DNA from 2 places in the Mesorhizobium sp. M0862 genome. Region 1 is predicted to be linked to the other one. Evidence: predicted binding sites of a transcription regulator. Region 1 holds the regulator's gene; the other holds the start of a gene.

Region 1 (3,416 bases):
CAGGGAATTGCCGTCGAGATAAATCACGCCTTGCGGCAAGACAAAGCGTTCACGCATGGAGCGCAGCGGATCGGCGGCATCCATTGCTTCGATTGTAGCGAGATCGGGTGTCGTGCTCATGATCCGGCGCCCCTCCATGGACAAACGCGCGCGGCGGAGCCTGCCGCCCAAACATGCCGGCGATCTTGAGTGGTCGCCCTTGAACTGTCAAACATTATATATAATTCACCCATTGAAAGGCTTTGATATATAATGATCCGCCCGAGCGTTTATGTCTGATGGATCACGATGCTGGATGACGAGCAGACCTCGAAGACGGAAGTGGCCTATCGCCTGCTCAGGCGCGATATTCTTGCGACCCGGCTGGCGCCTGCCGCGCCGTTGAAGCTGAGCACGCTGCGCAACACCTACGGCATCGGCTGGACGCCGTTGCGCGAGGCGCTGTCGCGGCTGGAGGCGGAACGGCTTGTGACCGCCATCAGCAACCGCGGGTTTGCGGTCGCTCCCGTCTCTCGGGCGGAGCTCGAGGATTTGGCACGTGCGCGGCTGGTGGTCGAACTGCCCCTGCTGGTGGAATCGATCGAGAAGGGCGACCGTGAGTGGGAAGACGCGGTCGTTGCCGCCCACTATCGTCTCTCACGGTGCGGGTCTGTTCTCGACGATCCATCGGATGATGCGGTCGACGCGTGGTACGAAAAACACGATGCCTTCCATGCGGCGCTGCTCAGTGCCGCGACATCCAGCTGGCTGCTGCGCTTCAATGCAACGATTTCCGACCAATTGCATCGCCATCACCGCTTTCTGGGTCTGGCCCCGACGCTGCGCGCCGCCGCCGGCCGCACGGACGGACACCGGAAGGCCGTGGCGGCCCTGCGCGACGCCGTGGCGATCGAACACCATACCGCCCTGATGGAAGCGGCCCTCGATCGCGACGTCGAACGTGCGAAAACTCTGATGACCGCTCACATCGGCTACACGCTGCGGGTCTATGCCCAGAGAGAACCCCGCGCGGATGCTGCGCAGCCCCGTCCGAAAAGGAAGCGGCGATCGTAGCCGACGACGCAGGGCACTTTGTCTTCGTTTCACCCCGTTGCTGGCAACTGGGCGCAGGCGGCGCTCGCAGCGCCGAACGTTACGCTGAACAAAACGTCAACACATTCATTAAACTTTAAAAGGTTGCGGAACACAACTGGAACAGATAGTGTTTGTTCTGGGTTTGTTTTTTCTGATTCTGGTTTCAGAACCCTTGGGGGCCGCGATGCTGACGCGCAAACAACATGAGCTTCTGATGTTCATCCATGAACGCCTGAAGGAGAGCGGAATCCCGCCGTCCTTCGACGAGATGAAGGAAGCGCTCGACCTCGCCTCCAAGTCCGGCATCCACCGCCTGATCACGGCGCTTGAGGAGCGCGGTTTCATTCGCCGGCTGCCGAACCGGGCGCGCGCGCTGGAAGTGCTGCGGCTGCCCGACTCGATCGCACCAGGCCTCAATGCGGCGAGGAAGTTTTCGCCGAGCGTCATTCAGGGCAGTCTTGGTCAAACCGGCCAAGGGCAAGGCGGCCAAGGACAAGGCGCGTTGGGCCAAGGCGGTCTCGGCCGCCAGATCAAGCCGGGCTCGCCGTCGCGTTCGATGTCGGCCGGCAATGACGATGCCGTTTCCGCGATTTCAATCCCGGTTATGGGACGCATCGCCGCCGGCGTGCCGATCGACGCCATCCAGCATCAGACCCATTCGATCTCGGTGCCGCCCGATATGATCATGGGCGGCGAACACTACGCGCTCGAGGTCAAGGGCGATTCGATGATCGAGGCCGGCATTTTCGATGGCGACACGGTCATCATCCGCAATGCCGACACAGCCAGCCCCGGCGAGATCGTGGTGGCGTTGGTCGACGATGAGGAAGCGACCCTGAAACGCTTCCGCCGCAAGGGCGCCTCGATCGCCCTGGAAGCCGCCAACCCGGCCTACGAGACCCGCATTTTTGGACCGGACAGGGTGAAGGTGCAGGGCAAGCTTGTCGGATTGATCCGGCGCTACTGAGCCGGCTTGGGTTTGTACTTTTCACGCTGGTTGTAAGGCGGCAGGCCGCGCGCTTCGCGGGAGAAGCGGCGTTGCTCGTGCCAGGGGCGATACGGCTTGTCGACGGCGAAGCGGATGGTTGGCGCTGCAGCTGCCGATTGCGGATCGAAGAAGACGGCGGCGCTGCCGTCGCGGGCCAGCTGTTTCTTCGTCACGACCAGCACCAGCGGGTCGCGGCACGGATTGTAAGCGGTGGCGTCATCGATGACGATCAGGCTCGCGAAGGCACAGGCCGGCCGCGCCGTCTTGCGGTCTTTCGCAAGCGCTACAATGGCTCCGGAAGGGTGCCGGGCGATACAGAGATCGCCGGTGCAATAGAAGGGCGAGCCGGGCGGCAGATCGAGCGGATCGAGATCGAACCGCGTATCTGTTGCCTCGAAAATCTCAGGTGGGATAATGGTTTCGGCCCGCAGCGCCCGTTTCCAATTGTCCGTGGTGAATTCGTTGGAGCGTTCGCGGTTGAGGGCGAGTTCGCCGCCACCGATCGGCATGGCCACCAGATGCGCATCCTCGGATATGAGCACGTCTGGCGTAAGCACCTGCGGCACCGTCAACAGGCCGGCCAGCGCGAAAGGCACGGCCGCCAACCTGAGCCAGGTGGTGGCCATGGTGGCGATGACGAGGGCGACCGCCACTAACAGCACCGAGCGGATGGAGATCAGCCCGACGGCGTCGACCGGCGAGCGCTCGGAAATCCAGGCCGATATAGCGATCATCGCCATCAGACCTTTGCCCATCACATAGAGGAACGGCCCGTCGGCGCCGAACGGCATCGCCAGTGCGCTGAGCACGGCAAAGGGCATGACGATCAACGAAACAATCGGCATCACGGCCAGATTGGCGATCAGGCTGAGCGGCGACACACGCTGAAAATGCCAGATGGCGAACAGCAAGGTTGCACTGCCGGCGATGATCGAGGTCATTGCGAGGCCGCCCATGGCCAGCGCGAATTTTCGCGACAGGAAGCCGACGAAGGAGCGCTTTGCCGGCGGCGTTCTCACCTTGTCGGCGCGGTAATCGGCCCAGCCGGCATAGGCGCCGACAAGGGCGGCAGTGGCGGCAAACGACATCTGGAAGCTGGGACCGACCACCTCGTGCGGCGACACCAGGATGACGGCAATGGCGGAGATCGCCAGATTGCGCATGGTGAGTGCGGCGCGATCAAACAGCACGGCGACAAGCATGACCGCCAGCATGATGAAGCTGCGCTCGGCGGCAACCACGACGCCTGAAATAACGAGATAGGCGGCGATCGAGACAAGCGCTGCCGCGGCCGCATATTTCTTCACCGGCCGGCGCGAAGAGAAATCGGGAAACAGCGCAAAGGCGCCACGCA
Region 2 (3,416 bases), on a different contig from region 1:
GTGATAGGCGCGCGCCGAAAAGCCGAGTTTCTCGCTGGCGTCTTTAAGCAGCGACAGGCCGGCTGCGTCCGGCGCGGCGATGTCTTCGATAACAGACGGCGAGCAATGCGCGTTGGTGGTCGCGCTGGTCACGCCGAGCCGCTCGAACCGTTCGCGCTGGATGGTGCGGGCGCGCGCGACGCGCTGCGCAACGGCGGCACTTTTCTCCGCCCGATCCGGCCGGATCAGGTCGGCGGCCGAGACCGCAGGCACCTCGATCCTGAGATCGATGCGGTCGAGCAGCGGGCCGGAAATGCGCGCCTGGTAGTCGGTGCGGCAGCGCTCGCCGCGCAGGCAGCGATAGCCGGGCTCGCCGGCCATGCCGCAACGGCACGGGTTCATCGCCGCCACCAGCTGGATGCGCGCCGGATAGGTGACGCGGTGGTTGGCGCGCGCGATCATGCAGTCGCCGGTCTCCAGCGGCTGGCGCAGTGCATCCAAGGTCTGCGGCGTGAATTCGGGAAACTCGTCGAGGAACAGGACGCCGTTATGGGCAAGCGATACTTCGCCCGGCCGCGCCCTGATGCCGCCGCCGACCATTGCCGCCATCGAGGCCGAATGGTGCGGGGCGCGGAACGGCCGCCGGTCGGTGAGCTTGCCTTCGCCGAGCTCGCCGGCCACCGAGGCGATCATCGAGACTTCAAGAAGTTCCTTCGGTGCCAGTGGCGGCAGAATTGAAGGCAGCCTCTGCGCCAGCATCGATTTTCCCGAGCCGGGAGGCCCGACCATCAACAGATTGTGGCCGCCGGCCGCCGCCACTTCCAGCGCCCGCTTGGCGCTTTCCTGGCCCTTGATGTCTGAAAGGTCGGGCAGGTCGCGGGCCGAGACATGGATGCCGGGCTCGGGCCGCGACAGCACCTGCGTGCCGCGAAAATGATTGGCGATGGCAATCAGGCTGCGCGGCGCCAATATGTCGAAATCCTTGCCCGCCCAGGCCGCTTCCGGCCCGCAGCCGAACGGGCAGATCAGGCCCTTTCCCTCGGCATTGGCGCCGATCGCCGCCGGCAGCGCGCCGGCCACCGTGGCAATGGTGCCGTCGAGCGACAATTCTCCGAGCACGACATAGGAGGCCAGCATGTCGCCCGGAATGGCGCCGAGTGCAGCCATCAGGCCGAGCGCGATCGGCAGGTCGTAATGGCTCCCTTCCTTGGGAAGATCGGCAGGCGCCAGGTTGACCGTCACCTTCTTCGACGGCATCGACAGCCCCGACGCATGCAGTGCCGCCTGCACGCGCTCGCGGCTTTCGGCCACCGCCTTGTCGGCCAGCCCGACGATCTGCATGCCGACCTTGCCCGGCGCGATCATCACCTGGACATCGACCGGTACGGCCTCGATGCCCTGGAAAGCAACCGTGCGAACCCGCGCCACCATCTTGCTCTGCCCCCGGATATCGGCTCGCCTCGGCCTTGTGGTTCAGACCGCGAGCGACGTCAGGACAAGACAACCATAGATTTCAGGCCAAGGCAAGAACATTACAGGAACATGCATTCGTGGTGGCTGCAGCGCGCTGTGCCGGTTGCAAAAAAGGAAGATGGTCAAGCAAAATGGAACGGCTGCTCCGCCTCCTCGACCGCGTTTAACAAGGGCGACAGAGTTCCTCCGGCAATCCGAGGCTGTTGCCGTCTAAGCGGTGACGAAGGCATCGACCGCACCTGAAAGGGATCGATCGATTGCGATTTGGGGTGGAAGCCACTCCATGACAGGATATCGGAAAGGCCAGGGCATGGCGATCCGGCGCGAAGAGCCGCTTTCCAGAAAAATCTCATTTACAAGGTCTATGAACCGCCCGCGGTCCCGTTCAACTCGTTTCAAAGTTTGCGTACGAATATGAGCCCGGGGTATTCGCCGCTCCTTCAGTGCCAAGACAGCCTCCGCGATGGATCGAGGATCGGGTGGAACTGTAAGCGAATAGTCGGCATCCAGATAAAGGTCTCGGCCACCACGGTTCGGCGTCGTGACCACTGGAAGGCCCGCGAGAAGATATTCCGTGCTGGCGAACATTGGTCCTTCCAGGTGAGAGAGACAGATTCCCACGGCTGCACGATTTAGATGCGTGTTCACCTGAGCCGGTGCCAATCGGACAGGCTTGCCGGTGCCGTCAAACTCGTTGATAAAGACGTGATGCGGCGCGAGCTCCCTATGCCGATTTATTCGCGCTCTTTCCGACTCCGTCGTGGAGGATCCGCTTGAATCTCGATAGAAGACAAATGCGCAACGCTGGATGCCAAGCGACAAGTCATGGCGCTTCCACGGAGCCAGCTGCGCATTGTAGATTGCATCAAATTCTACAGGGACGTCATCGAGAGGCCTGAATATGTGTTCGGAGGTTGTTGACGTCTTGTTGTGCAGGACGGCGGCCTCGCCGGACTGGTTCAACAGATCAGCCTCTGCCTGAGTGTTGGATAGGAAGATTAGCGAGTGACGGGGGTTCTTGAGTCTATGCAGAACGGCATAGGTCCGGATGGTTTTGACGCTAGCACTGTTTTCGATGGACCAGGTTGGCGAGATGAGAAACCAGGCGCGGTGGCTGCGTGGACGGAAAGGCATATGACTTGCTAATCCGAGCGGCGTACCGGACATTCCCGAATAGGATATGAACGGATCGTCCGACAGCAAACTGGCCTGAAGAGCAGGTTGCGACTTCGCGGAAGGGTGCCCTTTTCTGAGGTTGTGGCCATGACGCAGCATGGCTCTGACAATCTCGAATTTGGTAGGAGGGCGATACCCGTGCTGTAGGGTCAACATGCGGCAATTGCGATCTTGAGTGCGGAGAAAAACTCGCTTCGATAGAGAGAAATTTGGCAAAGAAACACCGCCATTTGATCGACGGAATATCTCAGGCGATCAAATCTGGTGTACGGAGAAGCGCCTCTTGAAAGAAAACATCGTCCCAAGCGGAGCTGGTTCTCACATCGCGCTACCAACCGTATCCGTTTGCGTAGGCTGTTTCAATCAAGAGGCATTCATCGACACTGCGATCCGATCCGTAGCGGCGCAGACATACACTGCGTTCGAGTGCGTGGTGGTCGATGATTTTTCGACTGACGGTTCCCGCCGAAGGATTGAAGAGTGTCTGTCCCAGCTTGGCGACAGTCGTTTCCGCTTTCTGCCCCGACTGCAAAATGGCGGGCAGTTGGCAACAATGATGACCGGGCTTGACGCGACGGCCGGACCCCTGATCTCCTTTCTTGACGGTGACGATGCTTGGCATCCTGACTTCATAGAATGCCATGTGAGAGCGCATCTCAGCCACACCCGTATCGCGGCAATGTCGAGCTCCGATGAGGTGGTGATAGACACGGCCGGCAACCTGCTTGCGGGCGGTCATCCCGTATTCCACCTGAACGACCCGCGATCGATGCCGAAAATGAGCGGCT

What was found. The regulator LexA, encoded in region 1, represses DNA repair genes until DNA is damaged. The targets are predictions, from matches to a motif close to TGTTCNNNNTGTGTTCNG.
Region 2: a site for LexA is predicted at 1,505-1,522, ahead of NKI15_RS00670 (YifB family Mg chelatase-like AAA ATPase). Genes of this name have one in related genera too.

What each region holds. Positions count from the first base shown of each region.
Region 1 covers NZ_JAMYOJ010000031.1:40,158-43,573, forward strand. The annotation lists gene kynU (kynureninase) at 1-120, opposite strand, end outside; gene NKI15_RS29380 (GntR family transcriptional regulator) at 289-1,053, shown strand; gene lexA (transcriptional repressor LexA) at 1,259-2,041, shown strand; gene NKI15_RS29390 (ComEC/Rec2 family competence protein) at 2,035-3,416, opposite strand, start outside.
Region 2 covers NZ_JAMYOJ010000001.1:118,799-122,214, forward strand. The annotation lists gene NKI15_RS00670 (YifB family Mg chelatase-like AAA ATPase) at 1-1,410, opposite strand, end outside; gene NKI15_RS00675 (glycosyltransferase) at 1,663-2,727, opposite strand; gene NKI15_RS00680 (glycosyltransferase family 2 protein) at 2,804-3,416, shown strand, end outside.